DNA from 3 places in the Streptomyces sp. NPDC058308 genome. Region 2 is predicted to be linked to each of the others. Evidence: predicted binding sites of a transcription regulator. Region 2 holds the regulator's gene; each other region holds the start of a gene.

Region 1 (9,823 bases), on a different contig from region 2:
CGTCCATCAGAATCAGGTCCGAGCGGTCGGCGCCCCAGCGGCGGAGGACTTCCTCGCCGTTGGCCGCTGTCGTCACGCGCTCGACACCGGGCACGGTCGCGACCGCGCGGCGGAGCGCCTCTCGGGCAAGCGGGGAGTCGTCGCACACGAGGACAGATGTCATGACTGTCCTCCGCGGCTCTCACAGCTGCTGCGCGTCACCTTGAGCCTCCAGGCTGGTACATATCGTCACCTGTGCGGTTGACGCTCTCGGACACCTGCCCGAGCGCTTGTTCTTTCAACCGCCTCGCACTCTCAACGACGGTCACCCGAAAGAGTTACGGGGCAGTCAGCCACCTTCGGCACTCTACGTGAGGGCGCGGACACAGCGCAGAGCGCGCGGAAGACCCTCAACCTTTCATCACAAGCTATGCCCCATTTAGCGGCTTTTCTTCCCTTTTCCTGGTGTCTATGGCTAGATTCGCAATGAGTCATATTTTCATCTCCTTAGACAGTAGATGTACGGTCATGGGCACCGTATCCGCGAAGAACGGCATCAAGGGGACCAGCAATGGCAGATTTCTCCCGCCTTCCCGGACCGAACGCAGATCTGTGGGACTGGCAGCTCCTCGCGGCCTGCCGCGGGGTCGACAGCTCGCTCTTCTTCCACCCGGAGGGCGAGCGGGGAGCGGCGCGCAGCGCACGTGAGAACTCCGCCAAGGAGGTCTGCATGCGGTGCCCGGTGCGCGCGGAGTGCGCCGCGCACGCCCTCGCGGTGCGCGAGCCGTACGGCGTGTGGGGCGGACTGACCGAGGACGAGCGCGAAGAGCTCATGGGGCGCGCGCGCAACCGACTGGTCACGGCGTCAGCCTCGGCGGGCAGCGCCGTGTCGCACAGCTGAAGGAACGTTTCTTCGAACAGGCTTTCCGGCGAGCTCCGGAGCAGTCCCGGGGCGACTACCGCCCCCCTCCTCAGCGGGCAGCGGCCCGCGCGAGATGGTCCAGCGTGGCGGCGACGGCCGGCACCTGTGCCAGGTCCGGCAGCGTGAGCGCGACGATCTCCCGCTGCACGGCAGGCTCCACCGTCACGGTGACGGCGCCCTTGGGGCGCACCGACTCGATCGCGAGCTCGGGCAGCACCGCCACTCCCAGTCCGGCGCCGACCAGGCCGATCACCGCCGGGTAGTCGTCGGTCGCGAAATCGATCCGGGGCACGAAGCCCGCGCTCTCGCAGACCTCCACCAGTTGCCTGCGGCAGCGGGGGCACCCCGCGATCCATGACTCGTCGGCGAACTCGCCGATGGTGACCGAGTCCGCGCCCGCAAGCCGGTGCCCCTCGGGCACGAGACCGACCAGCCGGTCCGCGAGCAGCGGACGCACGATGAGGTCGCCCCACTCCTCGGCGGCCGTCGCCCCTTCGTACCGGAACGCCAGGGCGACGTCGCAGTCGCCCTCGCGCAGCATCTCCACCGAGCGCGGCGGCTCGGCCTCCACGAGGGAGACGCGGGTGCCGGGGTGGGCGGCGCGCAGGGCGGCAAGGGCGCAGGGAACGAGGGTGGAACTGCCGCTGGGGAAGGAGACGAGCCGCACCCGGCCCGCGCGCAGGCCCGCGATCGCGGCGACCTCCTCCTCCGCGGCGGTGAGCCCGGCGAGGATGCCCGAGGCGTGCCTGACCAGGGCCTCGCCGGCCTGGGTCAGGCGCATCTCACGGCCGGTGCGGATCAGCAGCGGCGTACCGGTCGAGGATTCGAGGGCCTTCATCTGCTGGCTGACGGCGGGCTGGGTGCAGCCGAGCTCGCGGGCCGCGGCCGAGAAGGAGCCGGTGGCGGCGACGGCGCGCAGGACGCGGAGGTGACGGGCCTCGATCATGGGATCGAGCATAAGCGGCGCTTGGACATATCGCGAAATAATGCTTCGCAGCTTTGAGGGGGCGGGCTTAGCCTGCTGAGCATGGAGCTTCTTTCGGTGAACATAGGCCGTCGCAGGGTCGTCGAGTACGCCGGTTCGCGCTCCGGCAGCACCGGCATCGACAAGCGGCCGGTGCGCGGGCCGGTCCTCGTGACGGCGCCGGGCGCGAAGGGCGTCGGCGGCAGCGGCCTGGCCGGGGACCAGATAAGCAACCTGCGGCACCACGGCGGGAACGACCAGGCGGTGTACGCGTACGCCCGCGAGGACCTCGACGCGTGGCAGGAGACCCTCGGGCGGCCGCTGCCCGACGGCTCGTTCGGCGAGAACCTCACGATGTCCGGGGTCGACGTGACCGGCGCGCGGATCGGCGAGCGCTGGCAGATCGGCTCCGATCTGGTGCTCGAAGTGACCAGCGGGCGCATCCCCTGCCGTACGTTCCAGGGCCACCTCGACGAGCCGGGGTGGGTGAAGCGGTTCACCGGAGAGGGTGCTCCCGGCGCGTATCTGCGGGTGATCGTGGCGGGCGAGATCCGGGCCGGGGACGCGGTCCGGATCGTGCACCGGCCCGAGCACGAGGTCACCGTCGGCCTCCAGTTCCGGGCCGTCACGACGGAGAAGTCGCTGCTGCCGCGGCTGCTCGCGGCGGGCGACGCCCTGCACCCCGAGACGACCGAACGCGCCCGCAGGTACCTGGCGCAGCACGCCGCCGAGGGCCTCGTGACCTGACGCCGGGCCGACGGCGCGCCACGGGGGCCGCGCGCGCTCACTAGCCTTGGGCCATGACTACGGCTCTGATTACGGGATCAACCGCCGGCATCGGCGCCGCCTTCGCGCGGCGCCTCGCCGGTGACGGGCACAACCTCGTCCTGGTGGCTCGCGACACCAAGCGGCTGCGCGAGCAGGCGACCGAGCTGCACGACCGGCACGGCATCGAGGCCGAGGTGCTGACCGCGGACCTCGCGACGGACGCGGGCATCGAGACCGTCGAGAAGCGGCTCTCGAACCGCAGGGACACAGTCGACCTGCTGATCAACAACGCGGGGTTCGGCAACAAGGGCCGCTACTTGGAGGTCTCGCTCGCCGACGAGCTGACCATGCTCAAGGTGCACTGCGAGGCGGTGCTGCGGCTGACGTCGGCCGCGACGGAGTCGATGCGCGAGCGCGGGCGCGGCGGGGTCGTGAACGTCGCGTCGGTGGCGGCGTTCGTGCCGCGCGGGACGTACGGGGCTTCGAAGGCGTGGGTCGTGCAGTTCACCCAGGGCGCGGCGAAGGACCTGGCCGGCACCGGGGTGCGGCTGATGGCGCTCTGCCCCGGCTTCGTCCGCACGGAGTTCCACGAGCGCGCCGGGATGGGGACGTCCAACATCCCCAACTGGATGTGGCTCGACGCGGACAAGCTGGTCGCGACGGCACTCGTCGATCTCTCCCGCGGCCGCACGCTGTCCGTCCCCGACCCGCGGTACAAGGCGCTGATGGGGGTGGTGAAGGTGACGCCGCGGGCGCTGCTGGGCGGCGTCACGTCCCGTACCGGCCGCAAATACGGGCCGCAGTAGGCCTGCGGGGGCCTTCGCGGGGGCGGGGTGCGTCTGCCTGGTTGTCCACCGTTGCCGGGTGCGGGCCGCCTTCGGCTGGTCGCGCAGTTCCCCGCGCCCCTGAGGGCGACTTCGGTGAGCGCCCCGTCAGGGGCGCGGGGAACTGCGCGAGGACGGAGGACGATCCACGGACGGCGACGCGCCAGGCACCCGGCAGACGCGCCCCCGAAATGGCTGAGGCCCGACTCCCTCAACGGGACGTCGGGCCTCAGCTACAAATCAGGTCAGTGCGAGTGACCGTGGCCGTGGCCGTGACCGGCCTCCGCCTCTTCCTCGGCCGGCTTCTCGACGACCAGGGTCTCGGTCGTGAGGAGCAGCGACGCGATGGACGCGGCGTTCTCCAGGGCGGAGCGGGTGACCTTGACCGGGTCGATGACGCCGGCCTTGACCAGGTCGCCGTACTCGCCGGTCGCGGCGTTGAAGCCGAAGCCCTTGTCGAGCTCGGCGACCTTCGAGGTGATGACGTAGCCCTCGAGGCCGGCGTTCTCGGCGATCCAGCGCAGCGGCTCGACGGCGGCGCGGCGGACGACGGCGACACCGGTGGCCTCGTCGCCCTCCTTGCCGAGGTTGCCCTCGAGGACCTTGACGGCGTGCACCAGAGCGGAGCCACCACCGGAGACGATGCCCTCCTCGACCGCGGCGCGGGTCGCGGAGATGGCGTCCTCCAGACGGTGCTTCTTCTCCTTCAGCTCCACCTCGGTGGCGGCGCCGACCTTGATGACGCACACGCCGCCGGCCAGCTTCGCGAGGCGCTCCTGGAGCTTCTCGCGGTCCCAGTCGGAGTCCGTGGACTCGATCTCGGCCTTGATCTGGGCGACGCGGCCCTCGACCTCGGCCTTGTTGCCGCCACCGTCGACGATCGTGGTGTCGTCCTTGGTGATGGTGACGCGGCGGGCGGTGCCGAGCACGTCGAGACCGACCTGGTCGATCTTGAGACCGACCTCTTCGGCGATGACGGTGGCGCCGGTGAGGGTGGCGATGTCACCGAGCATGGCCTTGCGGCGGTCGCCGAAGCCGGGGGCCTTCACCGCGACGGCGTTGAAGGTGCCGCGGATCTTGTTCACGACCAGGGTCGACAGGGCCTCGCCCTCGACGTCCTCGGCGATGATCAGGAGCGGCTTCGAGGCGTTGGCCTGGATGACCTTCTCGAGCAGCGGCAGGAGGTCCTGGATGGAGGAGATCTTGCCCTGGTGGATCAGGATGTACGGGTCGTCGAGGACGGCCTCCATACGCTCCTGGTCGGACACCATGTACGGCGACAGGTAGCCCTTGTCGAAGGCCATGCCCTCGGTGAAGTCGAGCTCAAGGCCGAAGGTGTTGGACTCCTCGACGGTGATGACACCGTCCTTGCCGACCTTGTCCATCGCCTCGGCGATGAGCTCGCCGACCTGCGGGTCCTGGGCGGACAGACCGGCGACGGCCGCGATGTCGGCCTTGTCGTCGATCGGACGGGCGGTGGCGAGGAGCTCCTGCGAGACGGCCGCGACGGCGGCGTCGATGCCCTTCTTCAGGGCGGCCGGGGAGGCGCCGGCGGCGACGTTGCGCAGGCCTTCCTTGACCAGGGCCTGGGCGAGCACGGTGGCGGTGGTGGTGCCGTCGCCAGCGATGTCGTTGGTCTTGGTCGCCACCTCCTTCACCAGCTGGGCGCCGAGGTTCTCGTACGGGTCGTCGACCTCGACCTCACGGGCGATGGTGACGCCGTCGTTGGTGATGGTCGGCGCGCCGAACTTCTTGTCGATGACGACGTTGCGGCCGCGGGGGCCGATCGTCACCTTGACCGTGTCGGCAAGCTTGTTGACGCCGCGCTCAAGGGCGCGACGGGCGTCCTCGTCGAACTTCAGGATCTTCGCCATGGGAGCGATTCAGCCCTCTCGAAAACTCGGATGAACGAACTGCGCCCCTCGCCGCCCGGCAATCAGCGGGGTGACCAGGGGCGCAGCTCAAAAGCAAATCTGCTGGTGAAGCAGGTGAAGCGGTGAATTACTTCTCGACGATCGCGAGCACGTCGCGAGCCGAGAGGACGAGGTACTCGTCGCCGTTGTACTTCACCTCGGTGCCGCCGTACTTGCTGTACAGCACGACATCGCCGACCTTTACGTCGAGCGGAAGGCGCTCGCCGTTCTCGAAACGCCCCGGGCCCACAGCGAGGACAGCGCCCTCCTGGGGCTTCTCCTTCGCGGTGTCCGGAATGACCAGGCCGGAGGCCGTGGTCTGCTCGGCGTCGAGCGGCTGGACCACAATGCGGTCCTCGAGCGGCTTGATGGCAACCTTGGAGCTGGCGGTCGTCACGATCCGGTCTCCCCCTTCGGAGATCTCACGGGGTTAAGAGTCTGAGTGTGGCGACCAGGTGGATCCGTCGTCGCGGGTGCCGGACCTGCCCGTCGCTGTTGGCACTCTCCAGTGGGGAGTGCCAGAAGTGAGACTAGGACGGGGATTAGCACTCGGTCAAGCGGAGTGCCAGTCGACTGCGTCGGGCTTTAGCGGATGTGGGTGCCCCTGGGCGGGGCGGGCGGCGATTTTTCCCTGTCGGGGCAACGGTTCTCGGGCTCTTCGGGTTCCCCGGCGGCGATTCGTGGGGGCCCTGATTCTTGTGGCCCTGCACCGGGGGCTGTGCCCACCCGTTCCTCCCCCAGTGCCTCAAGGGCCTGGGGGGACCCCCAGCGGAACGCCTGCCCACAGCGGTGCGAGCTCGGCTCTGAGCCCGGCTCTGGGGTCGGGTGTGAGGGTGTGCCTGGTCTGCGGGGCATCTTTTGTGTTGCCTTTCTGCCCAGGCGTTCGATCGGGTCCACTGATTCCGCGCAGCCCGCGAGCAGTGCGGGCGCGAGTACTCCGCACAGCAGGGCCCCGGCGAGGAGGCGGCGGCGGCGCGCTCGCGCCCGGGGGGTCACAGGTAGTCCTCCAGTTTGGCCACCGCGTAGCCCTTGTCCGTGACCGTCTTCATGACCCGGCGGACCATGTCGGGCATGGTGCCCTTCCAGTCCTCACGCCCCCGGAAGTGCGTGAGGATGATGTCGCCGGGATGCAGGTCCTTGTCCCACTCGCGCCACTCCATGTGGTCGGCGAAGGCCTCCGACGCCCACAGCGGGACCGCCTTGACGCCACAGGACTTGGCGGCGCGCAGGGTGTCGCGGTTGTAGTTGCCGTACGGCGGACGGAAGAGCTCGGGGCGCTTTCCGTAGTGCTTCGCGATGACGTCCTGCATGCCGCAGATCTCGCGGCGCTGGCCCTCGTACGACAGGCCGGGCAGATAGCGGTGGTGGAGGGTGTGGTTGTTCAGGGTGACGCCGCGGTCCTGCATCTTCTTGAAGTAGCCGTAGTCCTCCTTGACCAGGTAGTCGCTGAGGAACGCGGTGTACGGCAGGTGCAGTTCGCCCATCATCCTGAGCAGCGCCGGGTCCTTCTCGGCGCCGTCGTCGATGGTCAGGAAGACGACCTTCTCCTTGGTGGGGATCGTCGTGAAGACCGGCGGCAGGCTCGACTGGCCCTTGACGTCGAAGCCCTTGCGGGTGGTGATCCGCGGCTTGGTCCTGGGCGGTGGGGGCGCGGCGAGCGGGGTCTTGGCCAGGCCCCAGCGCTTGGCCGCCGCGACCCTGGCGGCCTGGATCGCGCCGAGCTTCTGGGCGTAGGAGTCGAGAGCGCGGGCGGGCGGGGCGTTGAGCGGCTGCTGGCCGTGGGCGGGGTCCGCGCCGGAACCGCCTGCGGAGGCGCAGCCCGACGCGATGGCGGAGGCGGCCAGGACGGCCACCGCGGCGCGTACCCGGTTGTTCCGTCTTCTGGCGTATTTTACGTTTTGTCGTACTAGTTGCATGGAGCCGGATCCTCGCAGCTCAAGGCCGTTTCGAGGCCCCGACACCGCCACCGGCCGCGCACCATCCACCGACTGGCCCACAATGGGGCAGGTGAACGACCCGAACACGCCGAGCGGCCACGAGGCCGGCCTCGTGGACCCCCTCGCCGCCTTCGCCGCCCTCCGTACCGCCGAGGGCCGGGCCCTGCTCGACGAGGTGCGGGACGTCGAGCCCGCGCAGGAGCTCGCCGCCGCCACCCGGCTGCGCCGCACGCACCCGGCTCCCCTGGTCACGGCCGCCCTCGCGCAGGCGCGGCTGCGCCAGCGGGCCGCGGCGAAGTTCGGCGCCGGGGACGCGGCCCGGATGTTCTTCACGCCGGACGGCGTCGAGCAGGCCACCCGCTCCTCCGTCGCCACCTATCGCGCCGAGCGCTTCAGGGCCCTCGGGGTCCGCTCGCTCGCCGACCTGTGCTGCGGCATCGGCGGCGACGCGATCGCTCTGGCGCGGGCCGGGATCTCCGTGCTCGCCGTCGACCGTTCCCCGCTGACCTGCGCGGTCGCCCGCGCCAACGCGGAGGCCCTGGGGCTCGCCGAGCTGATCGAGGTGCGCGAGGCCGATGTCACCGAGGTCGACACGTCGGCGTACGACGCGGTGTTCGTGGACCCGGCGCGCCGCTCCGCCAAGCGCGGCCGCATCTTCGATCCGGAGTCCTACTCCCCACCCCTGTCGTGGGCGGTGGAGACGGCACTGAGGGCGCCGCGCGCCGCGCTGAAGATCGCTCCCGGCATCCCGCACGAGGCGGTCCCCGCCGAGGCGGGGGCCGAGTGGATCTCGGACGGCGGCGACGTGAAGGAGGCCGTGCTCTGGTTCGGCACGGACGCGCCCTCCTCGCACCGCGCGACGCTGCTGCCCGGCGCCGCCTCCCTGTGGTCCTCGCTCGACGCGATGCTGCCCGACCCCGAGGTGCGTCCCGTCGGGCGGTATCTGTACGAGCCGGACGGCGCGGTCATCCGCGCGCACCTGGTCGCCGAGGTCGCCGCCCGGGTCGGCGGCGGGCTGATCGACGAGACCATCGCGTACGTCACCTCCGACGCCCTGCACGGCACCCCGTACGCGACCGCCTACGAGATCACCGATCAACTCCCCTTCAACGTAAAGAAGTTGAAGGCACTGTTGCGGGAGCGCGGGGTCGGCATCCTCACCGTGAAGAAGCGCGGGTCCGCCGTCGAGCCGGAGGAGCTGCGGCGCAAGGTGAAGCCTCAGGGGAAGCAGTCCGCGACCGTCTTCCTGACCCGGGTGGCGGGCGCGCCGACGATGCTGATCGGGCATCCGGCACCGGCCGCGACGGACTGACCCGGGCCGACCGGCACTGAACCGGACCGGCCGGCACTGATCCAGGCCGACCAGCACTGATCCACGCGGCCGCTCAGAGCTGGCAGGAGGCCGCCCGCGCGAGGAGCAGCTCCCGCTCCCTCTCGTTGCGCGCAAGGGACGCCGCCCGCTCGAACTCCGCGCACGCCTCGGCCGTCCTGCCGAGCCGCTCAAGGAGGTCGCCCCGCACGCTGGGCAGCAAGTGGTAGTCCTTCAGGGCCGGTTCGGCGGTGAGCGCGTCGACCAGGGACAGGCCGGGCTCCGGGCCCTGCGCCATCGAGACCGCGACCGCCCGGTTCAGCTCGACCACCGGGGACGGGGTGCGGGCGGCAAGCAGGCCGTAGAGGACGGCGATCTGCTGCCAGTCCGTCTCCTCGTACGTGTGCGCGTGGGCGTGACAGGCGGCGATCGCGGCCTGCAGCGCGTACGGGCCGAGAGCTCTGGACGAGGCGACCGCGGCCCTGGCCCGCGCCAGGGCGGCGTAACCCCGCCGGATGAGCAGCCGGTTCCAGCGGGCCCGGCTCTGCTCCTTGAGCAGCACCGGCTCGCCGAACGGTCCCGTGCGCGCCGCCGCGCGCGACGCCTGCAGTTCGAGGAGCGCGGCCAGGCCGTGCACCTCGGACTCCCCGGGCATGAGGCCGGCGAGGACCCGCGCCAGGCGCAGGGCGTCCTCGCACAGCGCCGGGCGCAGCCAGTCGTCACCCGCCGTGGCGGCGTACCCCTCATTGAAGATGAGGTAGATGACTTCGAGGACCGAGCCGAGGCGGGCCTCGCGGTCCGGGCCGTGGGGGACCTCGAAGGGGATGTCCTTGGTGGCGAGGATGCGCTTGGCCCGCACGATGCGCTGCGCCACGGTGGGCTCGGCGGCGAGCACGGCGCGGGCGATCTCCGCGGTGGTCAGGCCGCCGAGCAGGCGCAGGGTGAGCGCCACCCTGGCCTCGGCGGAGAGCAGCGGGTGGCAGGCGGTGAAGACGAGGCGGAGCAGGTCGTCGTCGATGTCGTCGGGACCGTCAGAATCGGCGGGACCGGCGGGACCGGCGGGATCGTCCGCGCCCGGCCCCATGGTCTCCAGGTCACGGCCGACCTCGGCCAGCTTGGCGGCGTAGCGCTCGCGGCGGCGCACCAGGTCGATGGCGCGGTGTTTGGCGGTGGCCATGAGCCAGGCGCCCGGGTTGTCGGGGACGCC
Region 2 (9,823 bases):
GGGGCGGACCGCGACGCCGGGCGCGGCGAGCGGCGAGCGCGCGGCCGGGTCGGAGGTCTCCGAGGGGAGGATCCGGTCGATGCGCCACAGGCCGTCCGCGCCGCGCGAGAGGTCCGCGCCGAGCAGCCCCTGCCGGTGGGCGGTGTGCGCGGCGCCGGGGACGACGTAGGCGTGCGAGGTGCCGAGCTCGCCGTGCACCTCCCACAGCAGGTCGACGAGGTCGTCGTGGGTGGCGACGCGGTCGAGGACGGGGCGGTAGCGCTCCAGGACGGCGTCCCAGTCGACGCCGCCCATGTCGGGCCGCCAGAAGTTGTCCCGCATGAGGCGGCCCGTCTCGTCGTACATCTGGCGCCACTCGGCGGCCGGGTCGACGGTGTGCCGGACCCGGGAGAGGTCGACGGTGATGTTCGAGTCGCTGTCCTCGTCGCCGGAGGCGCGCCGGTCGCCGGGGACGACCTTCAGCTTGCCGTCGGTCCACAGCAGGACCCGCTTGCCGTCGCCGGTGACCGCGAAGTGGTCGGCGTCCGCGGCCAGTTCCTCGACGCGGTGGTGGACGAAGTCGTACCGCTCCAGTTCGGTCCTCGGGTCGGGGTCGTGCGGCGTGGCCCGGGAGGCGCCGAGCACGCCGCGCACCGGGTGGCGCAGCCAGAGCAGGCCGTCCTTGGCGGCGCGCAGCGTGCTGTACCGGGCCGCTTCGACGGGGAAGGGGACGATGCGGTCGGCGAGTCCGTCGAAGTCGATGCGGGTGACGGGCGCGCCCTCGCTGTCGGGCGTCTCGGCGCCCGCGCCGTCCTGGGCCTCGAAGGGCCTGCCGTGCCGCTGTGGGCCGAAGGGCGAGGGCGTGGTCGCCGCGAGCGTGATCAGGTACGGCCGTGAGCCGCCGACGAAGGCGAGGTCGAAGACGTGCGCGTCGTAGACCGGGTCGAAGGCGCGCGCGGAGAGGAAGGCGAGGTGCTTGCCGTCGAGGGTGAACGCGGGCGCGTAGTCGCGGAAGCGCAGCGGGGTCGCCTCGGACACCGACAGGTCGGCGGTGTTGGCGAGCTTGAGCTGGCGCAGCGGCCGGGGCCCGGGGTGCGACCAGGCGAGCCAGGCGGAGTCGGGCGAGAAGACGAGCCCGGTGGCGTCGCCGTCGTCGCTGCGGTCGACCTCGCGGACCTCGCCGCTCTCCCGCTCGACGAGCAGGACCCGGCCGTCGTGCGAGGCGACGGCGGCGCGGGAGCCGTCGGGGGACATGGCGAGCGCGAGGACCCGGCCGAGCTGTCCCGCGGCGAGGCGGCGGGGCGTGGCGCCGGGCGCGGTGCCGGTGGCCGGCGCGAATTCGAGCGCCTCGTCGCCCTCGGCGTCCGTGACCCACACGACGTGTTCCTCGCCCTCCACGCGGAAGGTGCGGGGCAGCCGGGCGCGCACCCCGTGCTCGGCGGCGAGCGCGCGGGCGGGGCCTTCGCGGTGCGTGACCCAGTGCACGGAGCCGCGCACGGAGACGGCGCTGCCGCGTCCGGTGTGGTCGGGCGCGGCGGCGCCGAACCAGCGGGCCGCGGAGACGGGGTGCGGCTGCAAGTCGGTGCGCTGGCCGCCGAGGCGGATGTCCAGGCGGCGCGGTTCGGCCTCCGACAGGTCGTCCAGGAGCCAGAGTTCACCGGCCGACGCGTAGACGACGCGGTTGCCGTCGGTGGCGGCGTGCCGCGCGTAGAACCCGTCGAGCGGGGTGTGCCTGCGCAGGTCGGAGCCGTCGGGCAGGGAGGAGTAGAGGGCGCCCACCCCGTCGTGGTCGGAGAGGAAGGCGATGCGGCCGTCCACCCAGAGCGGGTACTCGATGTTCCCGTCGAGCTCCTCGTGGACCCGTACGAAGGGGGCCGCCTCGTCCCCGTCGGGCCTGCTGATCCACAGCTTCCCCGCGGTGCCGCCCCGGTACCGCTTCCACCAGGCGGCCTCGCGGCCCATCGGGGCGGAGAGCAGCAGGACCTGCCCGTCGGGCCCGTACGCGACGTCGCCGACGATGCCGTACGGCAGGGTGGCGGCGGGTCCGCCGTCGAGCGGCACGGCCCGCGCCCAGGAGCGGCGCAGCGAGGCCTGCCCCACCGTACTGACCGCGAGGACCCGGCCGTCCGGGGTCCAGCCGCGCACGGCGGTCCTCCCGCTCCCCCAGTACGTGAGGCGCTTGGACGCCCCGCCGTCCAGCGGCGCGACGTGCACCTCGGGGGCTCCGTCCCGGGTGGAGGTCCAGGCGACGGTCGTGCCGTCCAGCGATATCCGTGGGTGGTTGACGGGCGTGTCGTCGGCGCTGACCCGCCAGGCGCGTCCCCCGTCGAGGGGCGCGACCCAGACGTCGTCCTCGGCCGTGAAGGTGGTCAACTCGCCGTGGATGTGCGGGAACCGGAGATATGCGGTGTGCGCTGACTCTGTCACGACGTCCACCCTAGGCAGCCGCCGAGTCGGCCGACAGCGGTTTGGATCACTTGCCGGGCAGGCAGTTGCAGGTCGGCCCGGGAGGCGGGTGCGCGGTGACGGTCACGGTGACGGTGGTGGTCGGTGCGGGGCGGGGCTGTTCGTGGGAGGGCTGTGGCCGGTGGGAGACGGCCGGATTGGACGGCTTGCCGCCCCCGCCCCCGCTTCCGTCCCCATTGCCGTCATTGCCGTCGTCCGCGTCGCAGTTGCCCAGCACGTCGACGCGGAACCACTGCTTGCCGCCCACCCGCGCGGTGAGGTTGCCGCGGACGCAGTTCCCGTCGACGACGGAACGCACCCTGCCCTTGATGGTGATGTCCTTGCCGCCGTCGGTCTCGCCCTGGCAGTCCACCTCGGCCACCGCGTCGGACGACGCGGACCTGCCGCGCGGGACGGCCTTGTCGCCGAAGCCGGCGGTACAGCTGAGCCACGCCACGTCGGCGTGCTGCCGCTCCAGCGCCTTGGTGCCCATCTCGTCGGTGGTGAGCGCGATCGAGGAGGTGTTCATCCCCCCGTCCACGGGGTCGCACGCGGTGACGCCGAGCGCGGCGGCGCCGACGAGTGCGACGGCGTACAACGACGTCGTGCGCCGGGTCGCCACGGCCCGGCCGCGTAACCGTCTCCATGCCCCCATAGGCGGCAGAGTGCCACCGCCCGCCCCGGTGCGGTAGACCGCTTGCGGCCATCTGCCCGCTTCGTCAGGCGCGCAGCAGCAGCCACTCCTGAAGCTCCACCAGGTTCCCCTCGGGATCCTTGAGATGCGCCACCCGCATGCGGTCCGTCAGCGGCGCGGGGCCATGGGTGAGCACGGCGCCCCGGCCGGTGATCTCCGCGCAGTACGCGTCCAGGTCGTCGACCCGCAGCACCACCAGTGAGCGGTGGCCGGCCACCGACCCGGCCACCTCGCCGAGCAGCCCGGCCATCATCGCCCGGTCCTGCAGCGCGATGCCCGCGGAGCCCGCGGCGGGGCTGAACTTCTCGTACGGGCCTTCCTCGGCGCCCGACTGGGGCTTGAGGCCGAGGACCTCGCCGTAGAAGCGGTAGCAGGCGGGGAAGTCCGTGACGAGCAGCCGGACCTGAGCGAGTTCCATCAAAGTCTCCAAGGGGGTTCGGTCAGGCCCAGCGGCCCGTACGGCCGAGGAGCAGCGCGGTCGCCGCAGTCCCGGCCGTCGACGTACGCAACACACTGCGCCCCAGCCGGTACGGCTTCGCGCCCGCCCCGGCGAAGGCCGCCAACTCGTCCGGGGACACGCCCCCTTCGGGCCCGACCACCAGGACGATGTGCCCGGCCTTCGGGAGCTCCGCCGTGGCAAGGGGCTCGCTGCCCTCCTCGTGCAGGACGGCCGCGAAGTCGGCGTCCGCGAGGAGGGCGGCGACCTGCTTGGTCGACGCGGCGTCGGCGATCTCGGGGAAGCGGACCCGGCGCGACTGCTTGCCCGCCTCGCGCGCGGTGGCCCGCCACTTGGCGAGGGCCTTGAGGCCGCGCTCGCCCTTCCACTGCGTGATGCAGCGCGAGGCGGTCCACGGCACGACGGCGTCGACGCCGGTCTCCGTCATGGTCTCCACGGCCAGTTCGCCGCGGTCGCCCTTGGGCAGGGCCTGCACGACGGTGATGCGGGGCGACTCCTCGGGCTCCTCGGTCACGGGGTCCACCGTGAGGACCAGCCGGTCCTTGCCCTCGGTGTCGAGGACCACGCACCGCGCCCAGCGCCCCGCGCCGTCGGTCAGCACGACGTCCTCACCGGCGCGCAGCCGCTTCACGGAGACGGCGTGCCGTCCCTCGGGCCCGTCCAGTACGTAGCGTCCGCCGGCGCCCGCGGCGAAGTTCTCGGCGACGAAGACGGGGGCGGTCATGCCGCGCCCTCCGACCCCGACGCCGCCTTCGCCTCGGCCAGCTCGGCGGCGAGCACCTCCACGAGCTGCCCGGCGGGCAGCTCCCGGGCGAGCCGGTGCCCCTGCCCGGCCCAGAGCGCCATGGCCTGGGCGTCACCGGCCTTCGCCGCGGCCTTGCGCAGACCGCTGGTGAGGTGGTGGACCTGCGGGTAGGCGGCGGGGGCGTACGGGCCGTGCTCGCGCATGAAGCGGTTGACGAGGCCACGCGCCGGGCGGCCGGAGAACGCCCGGGTCAGCTCGGTCCGCACGAACAGCGGGTTGGTCATGGCCTGCTTGTGCAGCGGGTTCGCGCCCGACTCGGGGGTGACGAGGAACGCGGTGCCCAGCTGCGCGGCGTCCGCGCCCGCCGCGAGCACCGCGGCGATCTGGGCGCCGCGCATCAGGCCGCCGGCCGCGACGATCGGGATCTGCGCGGTCTCGCGGACCTGCGTGATCAGGGAGAGCAGCCCGATCCCGGCGCCGTCGGCCTCGGGGTTGTCCCGGTGGGTGCCCTGGTGTCCGCCCGCCTCGATGCCCTGCACACACACCGCGTCGGCCCCGGCCCACTGGGCCGTCTGGGCCTCCTCGGCCGTGGTGACGGTGACGACGGTCATGGTGTCGACGCGCGCGAAGGCGTCGAGGACGTCGCGCGTGGGGCAGCCGAAGGTGAAGGAGACGAGCGGCACCGGGTCGTCGAGCAGGATCGCGAGCTTGGCGTCGTACCCGTCGTCACGTCCGCTGTCCGGGTCGCCGAGCTGCGTCTCGTACCAGGACGCCTCGCCGGCGAGCTGGTTGCGGTAGACCTCGACGGCCGCGGCGTCCGCGGTGTCGGGCTGCGGCATGAAGAGATTGACGCCGAAGGGCCGCGAGGTCAGCCCCCGCACCTGTTTGATCTCCTGGTACATCCCGTCGGCGGTCTTGTACCCGGCGGCCAGAAACCCGAGCCCACCGGCCTCGGCGACAGCCGCGGCCAGCTGCGGGCCGGAGGCACCGCCCGCCATGGGGGCCTGCACGATCGGATGGCGGCAGAGATCGGTCAGTGCGGAGCTCATGCACGCATCGTGCCACGCGTCTTGACCCGCACCGAATCGCGTACCCCGCACCTGGCTTTCGCCGCCCCGTCTGGCCCCTGCCCCCGTCGGCGGCTGCGGGCCGCCTGGGGTTGCTCGCGCAGTTCCCCGCGCCCCTGAAAGGGCCGCCACGCGGCCCCCCAGGGGCGCGCGGGCGGTTTTTTAGGGGCGCGGGGAACTGCGCGACCAGCCCCCACGACCCGCGGACGACGACAAAGCCCCCGGCGACGGAACGAACCGTCGCCGGGGGCCGAAGTCACCGCTCCAGGCGCTACCGCCCGTTGAACGCATCCTTGAGCCGGGAGAAAAGCCCCTGCTGCCCCGGCTGGAACTGCCCCGTGGGCCGCTCCTCACCCCGCATCTGCGCCAGCTCCCGCAGCACCCGCTCCTGCTCGGCATCGAGCTTCGTCGGCGTGAGGACCTCGACGTGCACGATGAGGTCTCCGCGACCGCCGCCGCGCAGGTGCGTGATGCCACGGCCGTGCAGCGGGACCGACTGACCGGACTGCGTGCCCGGCCGGATGTCGATCTCCTCCATGCCGTCCAGCGTCTTCAGCGGCACCTTCGTGCCGAGCGCGGCCGCCGTCATCGGGATGGTGACGGTGCAGTGCAGGTCGTCCCCGCGCCGCTGGAAGACCTCGTGCGGCAGCTCGTGGATCTCCACGTACAGGTCGCCCGCGGGGCCGCCGCCGGGGCCGACCTCGCCCTCGCCCGCGAGCTGGATCCGGGTGCCGTTGTCGACACCGGCGGGGATCTTCACGGTGAGCGTCCGCCGCGACCGGATGCGTCCGTCGCCGGCGCACTCGGGGCACGGAGTGGGCACGACCGTGCCGAACCCCTGGCACTGCGGGCACGGCCGCGAGGTCATGACCTGCCCGAGGAAGGACCGCGTGACCTGCGACACCTCACCGCGACCGCGGCACATGTCACAGGTCTGTGCGGACGTCCCCGGCGCGGCACCTTCACCGCTGCAGGTCGTACAGACGACCGCCGTGTCGACCTGGATGTCCTTGGTGGTCCCGAAGGCGGCCTCGTCGAGGTCGATCTCCAGACGGATCATGGCGTCCTGGCCACGGCGCGTGCGCGAGCGCGGCCCGCGCTGCGACGCCGTCCCGAAGAACGCGTCCATGATGTCGGAGAAGTTGCCGAAGCCGCCGGCGCCGAAGCCACCCGCGCCTCCGCCGCCGCCCGCCTGGGACAGCGGGTCTCCGCCGAGGTCGTAGACCTGCTTCTTCTGCGGGTCCGACAACACCTCGTACGCGGCGTTGATCTCCTTGAAGCGCTCCTGAGTCTTCGGATCCGGATTCACGTCCGGGTGAAGCTCTCGCGCAAGCCTGCGGAAGGCCTTCTTGATTTCGTCCTGGGAAGCGTCGCGGCGCACGCCGAGTACGGCGTAATAGTCCGTGGCCACTTACGACTCCGCCAGGATCTGTCCGACGTAACGTGCCACTGCGCGTACTGCTCCCATCGTTCCCGGATAGTCCATGCGGGTCGGTCCGACCACGCCGAGCTTGGCTACTGCCTCGCTGCCCGAACCGTAGCCGACCGAGACCACGGAAGTAGAGCTGAGTCCCTCATGGGCGTTCTCATGACCGATCCGTACGGCCATGCCCGAATCCTGCACCTCCCCAAGCAACTTGAGGAGCACGACCTGCTCCTCAAGGGCTTCGAGAACGGGCCGGATGGTGAGGGGAAAGTCATGTCCGAAGCGGGTGAGATTGGCGGTTCCGCCGATCATCAGCCGCTCCTCGGTCTCTTCGACCAGGGTTTCGAGGAGGGTCGCGAGGACCGTCGAGACGGTGCCGCGGTCCTCGGCCTCGAAGGCCTCCGGCAGGTCCTGCACCAGCTGCGGCACGTCCGCGAAGCGACGGCCCGCGACCCGGCTGTTCAGCCGTGCCCGCAGGTCCGCGAGCGCGCTCTCGCCGAACGGCGCCGGACAGTCGATCATGCGCTGCTCGACCCGGCCGGTGTCCGTGATCAGTACGAGCATCAGCCGCGCGGGAGCCAGCGAGAGCAGCTCCACGTGCCGCACCGTCGACCGCGTGAGCGACGGGTACTGCACCACGGCGACCTGCCGCGTCAGCTGCGCGAGCAGCCGGACCGTGCGCCCCACCACGTCGTCGAGGTCCACGGCGCCGTCGAGGAAATTCTGGATGGCCCGGCGCTCGGGCGCCGTCATCGGCTTGACGCCCGCGAGCTTGTCGACGAACAGCCGATAGCCCTTGTCCGTCGGGATGCGCCCCGCGCTGGTGTGCGGCTGGGCGATGAACCCTTCCTCCTCCAGCGCCGCCATGTCGTTGCGCACGGTGGCCGGTGAGACCCCCAGACGGTGCCGCTCCGTGAGGGCCTTGGAGCCGACGGGCTCCTCCGTCCCGACATAGTCGTGGACGATGGCGCGCAGCACTTCGAGCCTGCGTTCATTCAGCATCGCGCACACCTCCAGCTGTCTTCCGTCACGACGGGCCCCGAACGTTCCCCGAGCCCCCGTCTGGCACTCACCGTGCGGGAGTGCCAGCCTTTCGAAAGGTAAGTGTACGGCCGTCGGGTACGGCCCCGGCAAGGGCGGACCCCTCCGTGTCCTGCCGGGCTCCGGGCAGGACAGGCAGCCGGGCCGAACGCCTCCCGTGGGATAGCGTCACGGTATGGACGTGACGCCGGCATGGGAAGCGGCGGGCTGGGAACGGCTCGCGCCGCACGTGGGGCGGCGCCGCCTGCCCACGTGGGACTGCACGGCGGGGCTCGTCGTCGGCAGCGACGCGGCCCTCATGATCGAGGCCGGGTCGAGCCTGGCCGAGGGCGCGGCCCTGCGCACGCAGGCCCGCGCGATCCTCGGCGGCACCCGCCGGGTCACCCACCTCGCCCTCACCCACCCGCACTTCGACCACGTCCTCGGGGCGGCGGCCTTCGCGGGCGTGGAGGTGTACGGCGCGGTGGGCGTCGAGACGGTTCTCACCGCGGGCCGCGACGAGCTGCGCGCCGACGCGGTACGGCACGGCCTGGACGCGGACGCGGCAGCCGAGGCGGCCGACCTCCTGGTCCACCCGCACCACCTGGTGTGCGGGGAGTGGACGCTCGACCTGGGCGGCGGCCTCCAGGTGCTGCTCGCGAACATCGGGCCCGGGCACTCCGCCCACGACCTGGTGGTCCTGGTGCCGGGCGTCGACGGCGGCCGTGAGGTCGTCTTCTGCGGCGACCTCGTCGAGGAGTCGGGGGCACCGCAGGCGGGCCCGGACGCGGTGCCGACGCGGTGGCCGGCGGCGCTCGACCGGCTCCTGGAGCTCGGGGGCGAGGACGCGCTGTACGTGCCGGGGCACGGTGCGGTGGTCGATGCGGCATTTGTCCGTGCGCAGCGCGCCACACTGGCGGCCCGTTTCGGCGTGTCGTAGGCGGGAGCGGGCCCGTTCTTCCTATCGTCGGCGGAATGCGCCAGTACTCCGCCGATCTCACGCCCCCCTGGAAGAAGCCGAAGCCCGTGCCCGAGGTGGCGGCGGACGCCGGCCTCGTGGTCGAGGAGCTGAGCACCGGCTTCTGCGGAGCGGTGATCCGCTGCGAGAAGACGGCGCAGGGCCCGACAGTGACCCTGGAGGACCGCTTCGGCAAGTGCCGCGTCTTCCCGATGGAGCCGAGCGGATTCCTCCTGGAGGGCCGGCCGGTCACTCTCGTACGTCCCTCGGGCGCCGCACGCGCTCCGGTACGCCCCTCCCGCACCGCGTCCGGCTCGGTGGCCGTCCCGGGGGCGCGGGCCAGGGTCGCCCGCGCGGGGCGCATCTACGTGGAGGGCCGGCACGACGCCGAACTCGTGGAGCGGGTCTGGGGCGACGACCTGCGCGTCGAGGGCGTCGTCGTCGAGTACCTGGAGGGCATCGACGACCTCCCCGCGATCGTCGCCGAGTTCGCCCCCGGCCCCGACGCCCGCCTCGGCGTCCTCGTGGACCACCTCGTCCCCGGCTCCAAGGAGTCCCGCATCGCCGCGGAGGTCACCAGCGCGCACGCCCTGGTGGTCGGCCACCCCTACATCGACGTCTGGGAGGCGGTGAAGCCCGCCTCGGTCGGCATCACCGCCTGGCCCCGGGTCCCGCGCGGCCAGGACTGGAAGACGGGTGTGTGCCGGGCGCTCGGCTGGCCGGAGAACACGGGGGCCGCGTGGCAGCGCATCCTGGGCTCGGTGCGCAGCTACAAGGATCTCGAACCGGCGCTCCTGGGCCGCGTGGAGGAACTGATCGACTTCGTGACCCTGCCCTGAGGGCCGGGGCGCAGGTGGGGTTCAAAGACAGGCTCTGAGGCTGCCCGGGCCGGGAACCGCCCCCGCCCCGCCTCAGTCCACCAGGTCCCGCACCACCGCGTCGGCCAGCAGCCGCCCCCGCAGCGTCAGCACCGCACGCCCCTCGTCGTACGGGGCGGCCTCGAGAAGGCCCTCCCCCAGCGCCCGGCGCGCC
Region 3 (9,823 bases), on a different contig from region 2:
GGCCCTCCTCGGCGCGGAGCTGCGCCACGCCCGCGAACGGGTCGGCCTCAGCCAGGAAGCGCTGGGCACGCCGCTCTTCGTGAGCGGTTCGTTCATCGGACAGCTGGAGGCCGGTACGCGCCGCATGCACCTGGAGTACGCGCAGCACTTCGACTCCGTCCTGGAGATGGGGGGCTTCTTCGCGCGCAATTGCGGCGCCCTGGCGAAGTCCAAGTACCCCGATCACTTCGCGGAGGCGGCGGAAGCGGAGGCTGTGGCGACGACCATCAGGGAGTATGCGCCGCTGTTGATCCCCGGCATGCTGCAAACCCAGAGTTACGCGCGTGCGGTCTTCCGCGCGTACCAGCCGACGGCAACAGAAGACGTGATCGACGAGCTGGTGGTGGCCCGACTGGAACGCGCTCGCCTCCTGGACGAACCAACAACGCCATTGTTGTGGACCGTCCTTGACGAGGCTGTGCTGCGCCGACGGATCGGCGGCGGGAAAGTGATGGCTGAGGCGTTGCATCACGTAGCGACACTGGCCCGGAGGTGCCGGATCATTGTGCAGGTCCTCCCGTTCACAGCAGGGGCCCACATGTCTCTGGGCGGCACGCTGAAGCTGATGGAGTTCCCTGACGCACCCCCGCTCGCCTTCGTCGATGGACTCGGCATCGGGCGGCTGGAAGATGATCCAGCCACCGTCGCTCGGCACGCATGGACTTACGATTTGGTAGGGGCCAGCGCACTGTCACCACAAGAATCCCTGGCCCTGATCGAATCAGTGGCGGAGGATTACGCCCATGAGGACCATTCCTGAGCATGACCTGACGACGGCGACTTGGCACAAGTCCAGCTACAGCGCCGGAGACGGCGGCAACTGCGTTGAGGTCGCCCGGTGGCGCAAGTCCACGCACAGCGGCGGCAGTGGTGGCGACTGCCTCGAAGTCGCGGACGGGTACCCAGAATTCGTCCCTGTCCGTGACTCCAAGAACCTGGACGGGCCCCACCTCACCTTCCGCGCCGGGAGTTGGGCCGCATTCGTGCAGCACATCAAGCCGGGAACTTCGGTGGGCCGGGGGCGTTGACGGTTACCGGGGCCGCCCGGCTTTTTGCGAAGTGTGGCGGTTCCGGGCCGGGAGTAAAGGGCGCCCTACGGGCGTCGGCTACGCCGATTCCGCTCCGCTCCACCCTTGACTCCCGTCCCTCCACCGCACGCAGACTTTGACCCGGACGGCCAGGGGTGGGGCCGACGGGATCCTCTGCTCGGGTCATCACCTTTCGCTGCCGGGTGCGGACTGGCCCATCGTGGGCGGATGCCACGGTCGCGGCTCGGCCAGCCGCGCGGCCCAGCCGCTCGGGTCATCGGCTTTCGCGGCCGGGTGCGGATCGGTCCATCGTGGGCAGGTGCCACGGTCGGTGCGCCGGCAGGCACCCGGCCCGGACCACGGCCCCTCCACTCGGGAGGGAGAGGGTATGGGTCATCAACTTTTTGAAAGTTGCGAAGGGACCTGCCGCGCGCCCCCCGTTATGGCGGATGCGCCGGTCGCCGGGCGCCGTGCGCGGCCGCAAGTCACTGGCACCCTGGGCTCCGGGTCATCAACTTTTTGAAAGTTGCGAAGGGGTGTGCCGCGCGCCCCCGTCATGCTCAATGCGCCGTCAGTTGTGCGAGCCCGCTGGGCTAGAACCTCGTGTTGGGTGGTGTCTGCGGGGGCGTGCGGGGCGTGACCTGGGGGCGCACGGCGACACCATTCGCAACTTTCAAAAAGTTGATACCCGGTACCCCCCGGAGACGTGACTCGATGGACCGTGCGGCTGACCGAGTCGCGAACCGGGGCATCCGCCCACGATGGGCCGGTCCGCACCCGGCGATGAAGGGGGATGGCCCGAGCGGCGAGGCCGCGCGGCTGACCGAGGCGCAAACCGGGGCCCCTGCCCACGATGGGCCGGACCGCACCCGGCAGCGAAAGGTGATGACCCTCCTAGACCAGCCCGCCGCCCCACCCTGGCCGTCCGGGTCAAAGTCAACGTGCGGTGGAGGGACGGGAGTCAAGGGTGGAGCGCAGCGGAATCGGCGTAGCCGACGCCCGAAGGGCGCCCTTTACTCCCGGCCCGGAACCGCCACACTCCGCAAAAAACCGGGCGGCCCCGGCAACCATCAAAGACACCGGCCCACCGAAGCCCCGGGCCAACGCCCCCGCCCAACGCCCAGGCAGCTTCGCGACATACTTCCACCCCCCACCGCCCGCCCAGGGCCCCCGCCGCGACCCCGACTTGGCCGACGCGCCGCCACCCGCCCCCATACTCCCGGCACGCCCGCCCACGCCCCCCTGGCCAGACGCCCACGCCTCTCGCGCCCCACCCGTAAACGGCCGAAGCCGTCCTGTCCGAAAGGCCCCGCGCCACCACGCGGATCGGGCGCTCCCCCTACCCGGCGACTACCGGACGTACCAAAGATGGCACCGCACGTGACCGGCAAGTCCGCGTACACCAAGCCCGCGTACACAAGGGGACCCTCATGCCCAAGCCCAATGATCCCAACGCGTCGAACGAACCCCACGAGCCCGCCGATTCACAGATCGCCGCCGCCTTCGGGGCCGCCGCCCGCGTGACCCTGGCGCCCGGTTCGAAGGAGGCCAGGGAGCGGCCGACCGAGGCGCCGGCGCCGGACGACGAGTGGGCGCTGCCGAACGGCAGGGCCTGGGTGTACCTCGCCGACACCGAGCGGGGGCTGACCCGGCCCGTGATCCTCGCCGACGGATTCAGCAGCGGGCCCAGCGAGCTGAACTTCTCGTGGGAGATCCTGGAGTGCGGCCCGTACGCGTTCATCAGCGCGCTGCGCCAACGCGGTTACGACGTCGTCCTGATCGGCTTCGACGAGCGCAGCGCCTCCATCCTGGACAACGCCCAGGTCGTACGGGCCGCGATCCTGGAGGCGACAGCCCGGCGCAGGGGCGAGCACCCGCTGACCGTCGGCGGCTTCAGCATGGGCGGTCTCGTCGCCCGCTACGCGCTGGCCAGGATGGAGCACGACGGCGGCGCGGAGAACGACCACCAGACCGCCCTGTACTTCTCCTTCGACAGCCCGCACCGCGGCGCGTGGGTGCCCCTCGCGCTGCAGTCGTTCGCGCACTACATCCGGCGGCTCAACGCGGCGTTCTCGAACCAGATGAACAGTCCGGCCGCCCGGCAGCTGCTGTGGCAGCACATCGCCGAGTGGGACGACAGCCCGGAGACGGACAAGGAGCGGGTGGAGTTCCTCGCCGAGCTGGAGCGGGTCGGCGGCTGGCCGAGCCGGCCCCGCAAGATCGGCGTCGCCAACGGCGTGCGCACGGGTGAGGGGAACGGCATCCGGGGCGGGGAGCGGGCCTTCCACGGCAAGGGCCTCGCCATCACCGGCACCCGGCTGCACACGCAGCCCGCAGGACAGCAGCAACTCATCGCGCAGCTGCGGGTGGTGACCTTGCGCAAGCCGCAGATCCACACGTCGGGCATTCCGGAGATGGACGGCGCTCCTGGCGGCACCCTGGAGGGCTTCGGCATCCTCGCCGACGAGCTGGACAAGATCCCCGCGATCATCGGTCTCGGCTCCGATGCGGACATCCGCGAGCACTGCTTCGTACCGGTGGTCAGCGCCATCGCACTGCGCGACATCGACACCCACGAGAAGCTGTACGGCCCGGTCACGGCCTCGGCGGAGGAGGAGAGCGAACTGGACGAGTTCCTCTGCGCCTCCCAGAACGAGGGCCACACCTCGGTCACCGAGGAGCTCTGCACCTGGATCATGGCCCGCCTGCCGTAGTAACTCCGGCGAGGCCACGAACGCCGCAGGGGCGGCACCCTCCCGAAGGAGAGTGCCGCCCCTGCGTACGAGCTATGCGCTCAGGACGATCGATCCGCGAGGGATCAGAAGTCCATGTCACCGCCCGGCATGCCGCCGCCGGCCGGGGCAGCGCCCGCCTTCTCCGGCTTGTCGGCGATGACGGCCTCGGTGGTGAGGAACAGCGCGGCGATGGACGCGGCGTTCTGCAGGGCGGAACGCGTGACCTTCGCCGGGTCGAGGATGCCCTCGGCGATCATGTCGACGTACTCACCGGTCGCGGCGTTCAGGCCGTGGCCGACGGTCAGGTTGCGCACCTTCTCGACGACGACACCGCCCTCAAGGCCGGCGTTGACCGCGATCTGCTTCAGCGGGGCCTCGAGGGCCAGCTTCACAGCGGCGGCACCGGTGGCCTCGTCACCCTCGAGCTCAAGCTTCTCGAAGACGGCGGAGGCCTGGATGAGCGCCACGCCACCACCGGCGACGATGCCCTCTTCGACGGCGGCCTTCGCGTTGCGAACGGCGTCCTCGATGCGGTGCTTGCGCTCCTTGAGCTCGACCTCGGTCGCGGCACCGGCCTTGATGACGGCCACGCCGCCCGCGAGCTTCGCCAGGCGCTCCTGGAGCTTCTCGCGGTCGTAGTCCGAGTCGCTGTTCTCGATCTCGGCGCGGATCTGGTTGACGCGACCCTGGACCTGGTCGCTCTCACCGGAGCCGTCGACGATCGTCGTCTCGTCCTTGGTGATGACGACCTTGCGGGCGCGGCCGAGCAGGTCGAGACCGGCGTTCTCCAGCTTGAGGCCGACCTCCTCGGAGATGACGGTGCCACCGGTGAGGATGGCGATGTCGCCGAGCATGGCCTTGCGGCGGTCACCGAAGCCCGGGGCCTTGACGGCGACGGACTTGAAGGTGCCACGGATCTTGTTGACGACCAGGGTCGACAGGGCCTCGCCCTCGACGTCCTCGGCGATGATCAGCAGCGGCTTGCCGGACTGCATGACCTTCTCGAGGAGCGGAAGGAGGTCCTTCACGTTCGAGATCTTCGAGTTGACGATCAGGATGTACGGGTCGTCGAGCGACGCCTCCATACGCTCCATGTCGGTGGCGAAGTACGCCGAGATGTAGCCCTTGTCGAAGCGCATGCCCTCGGTGAGCTCGAGCTCGAGACCGAAGGTCTGCGACTCCTCGACGGTGATGACGCCTTCCTTGCCGACCTTGTCCATCGCCTCGGCGATGAGCTCGCCGATCTGGGTGTCGGCGGCGGAGATGGAGGCCGTCGAAGCGATCTGCTCCTTGGTCTCCACGTCCTTGGCCTGCTCGAGGAGGGCGCCGGAGACGGCCTCGACGGCCTTCTCGATGCCGCGCTTGAGGGCCATCGGGTTGGCACCGGCGGCCACGTTGCGCAGGCCCTCGCGGACCAGCGCCTGGGCCAGGACGGTCGCGGTCGTCGTGCCGTCACCGGCGACGTCGTCCGTCTTCTTCGCGACCTCCTTGACCAGCTCGGCGCCGATCTTCTCGTACGGGTCCTCGAGCTCGATCTCCTTGGCGATGGAAACACCATCGTTGGTGATCGTGGGGGCGCCCCACTTCTTCTCGAGGACGACGTTGCGACCCTTGGGGCCCAGGGTCACCTTGACGGCGTCGGCGAGCTGGTTCATGCCGCGCTCGAGGCCGCGCCGTGCCTCCTCGTCGAACGCGATGATCTTGGCCATGTGAAGTGGTCCTCCCGGACGGGGTGGAAACGCAAACGGATCTGGCTGGCGCCCGCGACGGACGGCCTGCAGCCCTTGTGGTTCCTTGCCCCACCCGGTCTGCGGGCCTCACCGACCCGATCCAAGTTCTGTCACTCTCACACGGAGAGTGCTAAGCCCAATGATTAGCACTCGACCCCTGCGAGTGCAAGCGCCTCTCGAGGATCCCGGACAGCTCGCGGGCGCGCGCCGCGCGTACTGCGCGCACACGAGGGGCCCGTACCCCTGACGGGATACGAGCCCCTCGCGATGCTTGCTTCGGTGGTCGGTCGCGCCGAGCTAGACGGCGAGCTTGACCATGTCCGCCTGCGGACCCTTCTGGCCCTGCGAGATCTCGAATTCGACTCGCTGACCTTCTTCAAGGGTGCGGTACCCGTCCATCTGGATCGCGCTGTAGTGGACGAAAACATCCGCACCACCGTCGACCGCGATGAAGCCGTACCCCTTCTCCGCGTTGAACCACTTGACGGTGCCCTGAGCCATGCCTAACTCCCCTATTACTGGCCCTTGCACAGGACCGCACTTCGCGGACCCGGGTCAGACCTCACCACCCACTGCTGGGGGTGTGCGCCGGAACGCGTCGACCGCCGCTGAATGTATCTGTCCAACTGCCGTCTGCAACAGGTCAATCGGACGAGAATTCTGGGCACGCCTGATCGGTAATATGCGGAGAATTCGCCACGATTCAGGGCAAGACGGGCCAGGCAAAAGCCACATAAGGTTCAAATGGGCAGCGCGCTTTGGCTACTTCTTGTCGACTCCGGGCCGACTTCGTATATGCGCTCGGCATTAACGGCGAAGCACTCTTCCCAACTGTACCGCGCTCAACCATGCAGAATTGCCCCCTCCGTTTCTCGAACGGAGAGGGCAATTCGGGTTAAGCAGGGTTCTTGCGGAAAAGGATCAGCCGCCGGCGACGGCCGGAATGATCGAGACACCCGCGCCGTCCGGGGTGGCCGTCTCAAGACCCTGCTCGAAGCGGACGTCGTCGTCGTTGACGTACACGTTCACGAAACGGCGCAGCTTGCCCTGGTCGTCCAGGACGCGGGCGGCGATGCCCGTGTGGTTCTTCTCCAGATCGGCGATGACCTCACCGAGGTTCGCCCCCTCGGCGACGACCTCGGCCTTGCCGTCGGTGTAGGTACGGAGAATGGTGGGGATACGGACGTTGACGCTCATGGGTTCACCTCGGAAGATCAGGGGGCAGCCCCGCAAGGGGCGCCCCGCCAGGGGCGCGGGGAACTGCGCGACCAGCCACAGCCGGTCCGCAGGGAAACAAGAAGCTCAGTCAGCCAGACCCGCGGAGCGAAACGCCTCAAGGCTCGGCTTGATCGTGGCGGTGGCCTGAGACCTCTCGGCGACAGCGTCCAGCGTCTTGAGCCCGTCCCCGGTGTTCAACACCACCGTGGTGAGCGAGGGATCGATGAGCCCCGCCTCGACCAGCTTCCGCGTGACGCCCACCGTCACACCGCCCGCGGTCTCCGCGAAGATCCCCTCACTCCGAGCGAGCAGCTCAATCGCGGCAACGACCTGCTCGTCGTTGACGTCCTCCACCGCACCGCCCGTGCGACGCGCGATGTCCAGAACGTACGGCCCGTCGGCCGGGTTGCCGATGGCCAGCGACTTGGCGATGGTGTCCGGCTTCTGCGGACGCACGACGTCGTGACCGGCCTTGAACGCGGTCGAGACCGGCGAGCAGCCCTCGGCCTGGGCGCCGAAGATCTTGTACGGCTTGTCCTCGACGAGGCCGAGCGCGATCAGCTCCTTCAGCCCCTTGTCGATCTTCGTGAGCTGCGATCCCGAGGCGATCGGAATGACCAGCTGGTCGGGGAGGACCCACCCCAGCTGCTCGCAGATCTCGTACGCGAGGGTCTTGGAACCCTCGCCGTAGTACGGCCGCAGGTTGACGTTGACGAAGCCCCAGCCCTCGCCCAGCGGGTCGCCGATGAGCTCGGAGCAGAAGCGGTTCACGTCGTCGTAGTTGCCCTCGATGCCGACGAGCTCGCCGCCGTACACCGCGGCCATGACGACCTTGCCCTGCTCCAGGTCGTGCGGGATGAACACGCAGGAGCGGAAGCCGGCGCGGGCCGCGGCGGCGCCGACGGCGCCCGCGAGGTTGCCGGTGGAGGAGCAGGAGAGGGTGGTGAAGCCGAAGGCACGCGCGGCTTCGAGCGCCTGCGCGACGACCCGGTCCTTGAAGGAGTGCGTGGGGTTGCCGGAGTCGTCCTTGACGAACAACTTGCCCTGTTCGACGCCGAGTTCCCTGGCGAGGTTGTCGGCCTTGACGAGCTTGGTCCAGCCGGGGTTCAGGTTCGGCTTGTCGGCGACGTCGGCGGGGACGGGCAGGAGCGGGGCATAGCGCCAGATGTTGGCGGGACCGGCCTCGATCTGCTTGCGCAGGGATTCCGGGTCGCCCAGCGGCAGGTCGTACGCGACTTCGAGGGGGCCGAAACACTCGACGCACGCGAAGATCGGACCGAGCGGGAACTTCGTGCCGCACTCCCGGCAGGAGAGACCCGATGCGGGGCCGAGGTCTACGGAAGAGGTGGTGCTTTCGGTGGCGACAGTCTGCACAGCCATGGAGGCGAGGCCCTTTCTCCTCATCTTCCTCGCGACGCATCTCGTCGCGAGACGGAATTGGCACCTTCCCGAGCCGGGAGCCTCGCGGCGCTGATCGCGCACACGGTGACACTTGCGTCTTGCGACGCGCGGCTGGGTGGTTGCCGGGGCTTCAACGGGCCGTATCCCTCTGCCCCTCTGGATGAGCGGTATTCGATTGTGTGACGCCCGGGACCCCCGACATGCGATGGTCACCGGCGTTGTTCAAGACTGTAACCGAAGCCCCGGACCCTTGAGATAGTCGTCCGAACCGCGAGATGGATCACATATGGGAGGACCGCGACCGTGCTGGAAGAGGCCGAACACTGGCTGAGCAGGCGTTCCTGGTCCGTCGCCGACCGCCCGCTGGACCTTCTGGTCGCCGCCAAACGCGCGTCCAACACCTCGGTGAGCGTCGTACTGCCCGCGCTCGACGAGGAGGGGACGGTCGGCGAGATCGTCGCCGAGATACGCCGCGCGCTGATGGAGGAGGTTCCGCTGGTCGACGAGCTCGTGGTGATCGACTCCGGCTCCACGGACCGTACGGCCGAGGTCGCCTCGGCGGCGGGTGCCAAGGTCGTCCACCGGGACGAGATCCTGCCGCGCGTGGCGCCGGTGCCCGGCAAGGGCGAGGTGCTGTGGCGGTCGCTGCTCGTGACGGGCGGGGACGTCGTCGCGTTCGTCGACGCGGACCTGCGGGAGTTCTCCGCGGACTTCGTCTCGGGCATCGTGGGCCCGCTGCTCACCGACCCGGACGTGGCCTTCGTGAAGGCGATGTACGACCGGCCCCTCGGCGAGGCGGCGGGCCAGGGCGGCCGGGTGACGGAGCTGATGGCGCGCCCGCTCCTGAACATGCACTGGCCGCGCCTCGCGGGGTTCGTCCAGCCGCTGGGCGGCGAGTACGCGGCGCGCAGGTCGCTCCTTGAGCGGCTGCCGTTCCCCGTCGGGTACGGCGTGGAGCTCGGGCTGCTCGTCGACGCGCTGCACACCGTGGGTCTGGACGCGCTCGCGCAGGTCGACGTGGGGGTGCGCAGGCATCGGCACCAGGACGGGCGGGCGCTCGGGCGGATGGCGGCGGCGATCTACCGGACGGCGCAGCTGCGGCTCGCGCGCGGCCATCTCCTGCGGCCCGAACTGACGCAGTTCGAGCGGGGCGAGCAGGGGTTCGTGCCGCGGACGTACGCGGTCGACACGGAGGAGCGGCCGCCGATGACGGATATCGCCGAGTATGCGCATCGACGCGTGGCGTAACCCCCGCCGATGATGTGCTTTGCCTATATTGCCCCACTATGCGGATCGGAACGGTGTGGCGCAGAACTGTGCGGGTCGGCGGAGTCGGGCAGGCCATGAGAGCCATACGGCGGGCCGGCGCGGTGAGCCTCGTCCCCGCCACACTCGCGGCGGGCGCGCCCGCCGGTGAACTCGCCACGACCGGCGACTCCCGCGCCCTGCTGTACGGCGGGATCGCGGTCGCGCTGTGCGTCCTGGGCGCGCTGCTGCTCGCCGCCGGGCGCGGGCGCGGGGACTGAGCGGCCGGGGACCGAACAGGGGCCGTACGTTTGCCCGCCCCCGGGACGGGCTACGTTCTGCCACATGGTCTCCGAGTCCGCATCGTCAGCAGCGCAGGTACTGGTCGCCTCCAACCGCGGCCCCGTCTCGTACACGGTGGGAGAGG

Evidence for each region. Region 2 encodes HrcA, which represses chaperone genes, less so after heat shock. Its sites were predicted from a motif close to TTNGCACTCNGNNNNNCNGAGTGCNAA; they were not measured.
Region 1: a site for HrcA is predicted at 5,913-5,939, ahead of groES (co-chaperone GroES). Genes of this name have one in related genera too.
Region 3: a site for HrcA is predicted at 5,640-5,666, ahead of groL (chaperonin GroEL). Genes of this name have one in related genera too.

What each region holds. Positions count from the first base shown of each region.
Region 1 covers NZ_JBHVZA010000007.1:7,559-17,381, forward strand. The annotation lists gene ACFVYL_RS11675 (response regulator transcription factor) at 1-163, opposite strand, end outside; gene ACFVYL_RS11680 (WhiB family transcriptional regulator) at 551-880, shown strand; gene ACFVYL_RS11685 (LysR family transcriptional regulator) at 951-1,847, opposite strand; gene ACFVYL_RS11690 (MOSC domain-containing protein) at 1,929-2,612, shown strand; gene ACFVYL_RS11695 (SDR family NAD(P)-dependent oxidoreductase) at 2,666-3,439, shown strand; gene groL (chaperonin GroEL) at 3,703-5,331, opposite strand; gene groES (co-chaperone GroES) at 5,459-5,767, opposite strand; gene ACFVYL_RS11710 (polysaccharide deacetylase family protein) at 6,363-7,286, opposite strand; gene ACFVYL_RS11715 (methyltransferase domain-containing protein) at 7,369-8,619, shown strand; gene ACFVYL_RS11720 (RNA polymerase sigma factor) at 8,693-9,823, opposite strand, start outside.
Region 2 covers NZ_JBHVZA010000006.1:91,667-101,489, reverse strand. The annotation lists gene ACFVYL_RS10780 (S41 family peptidase) at 1-2,406, opposite strand, end outside; gene ACFVYL_RS10775 (hypothetical protein) at 2,453-3,046, opposite strand; gene ACFVYL_RS10770 (VOC family protein) at 3,144-3,536, opposite strand; gene ACFVYL_RS10765 (16S rRNA (uracil(1498)-N(3))-methyltransferase) at 3,559-4,299, opposite strand; gene ACFVYL_RS10760 (nitronate monooxygenase) at 4,296-5,369, opposite strand; gene dnaJ (molecular chaperone DnaJ) at 5,659-6,798, opposite strand; gene hrcA (heat-inducible transcriptional repressor HrcA) at 6,799-7,815, opposite strand; gene ACFVYL_RS10745 (MBL fold metallo-hydrolase) at 8,036-8,773, shown strand; gene ACFVYL_RS10740 (DUF3097 domain-containing protein) at 8,809-9,630, shown strand; gene hemW (radical SAM family heme chaperone HemW) at 9,703-9,823, opposite strand, start outside.
Region 3 covers NZ_JBHVZA010000005.1:137,842-147,664, reverse strand. The annotation lists gene ACFVYL_RS09715 (helix-turn-helix domain-containing protein) at 1-799, shown strand, start outside; gene ACFVYL_RS09710 (DUF397 domain-containing protein) at 783-1,067, shown strand; gene ACFVYL_RS09705 (esterase/lipase family protein) at 2,498-3,781, shown strand; gene groL (chaperonin GroEL) at 3,886-5,511, opposite strand; gene ACFVYL_RS09695 (cold-shock protein) at 5,830-6,033, opposite strand; gene ACFVYL_RS09690 (MoaD/ThiS family protein) at 6,454-6,729, opposite strand; gene thrC (threonine synthase) at 6,835-8,154, opposite strand; SAM riboswitch class I at 8,148-8,318, opposite strand; gene ACFVYL_RS09680 (glucosyl-3-phosphoglycerate synthase) at 8,455-9,399, shown strand; gene ACFVYL_RS09675 (hypothetical protein) at 9,495-9,677, shown strand; gene ACFVYL_RS09670 (trehalose-6-phosphate synthase) at 9,742-9,823, shown strand, end outside.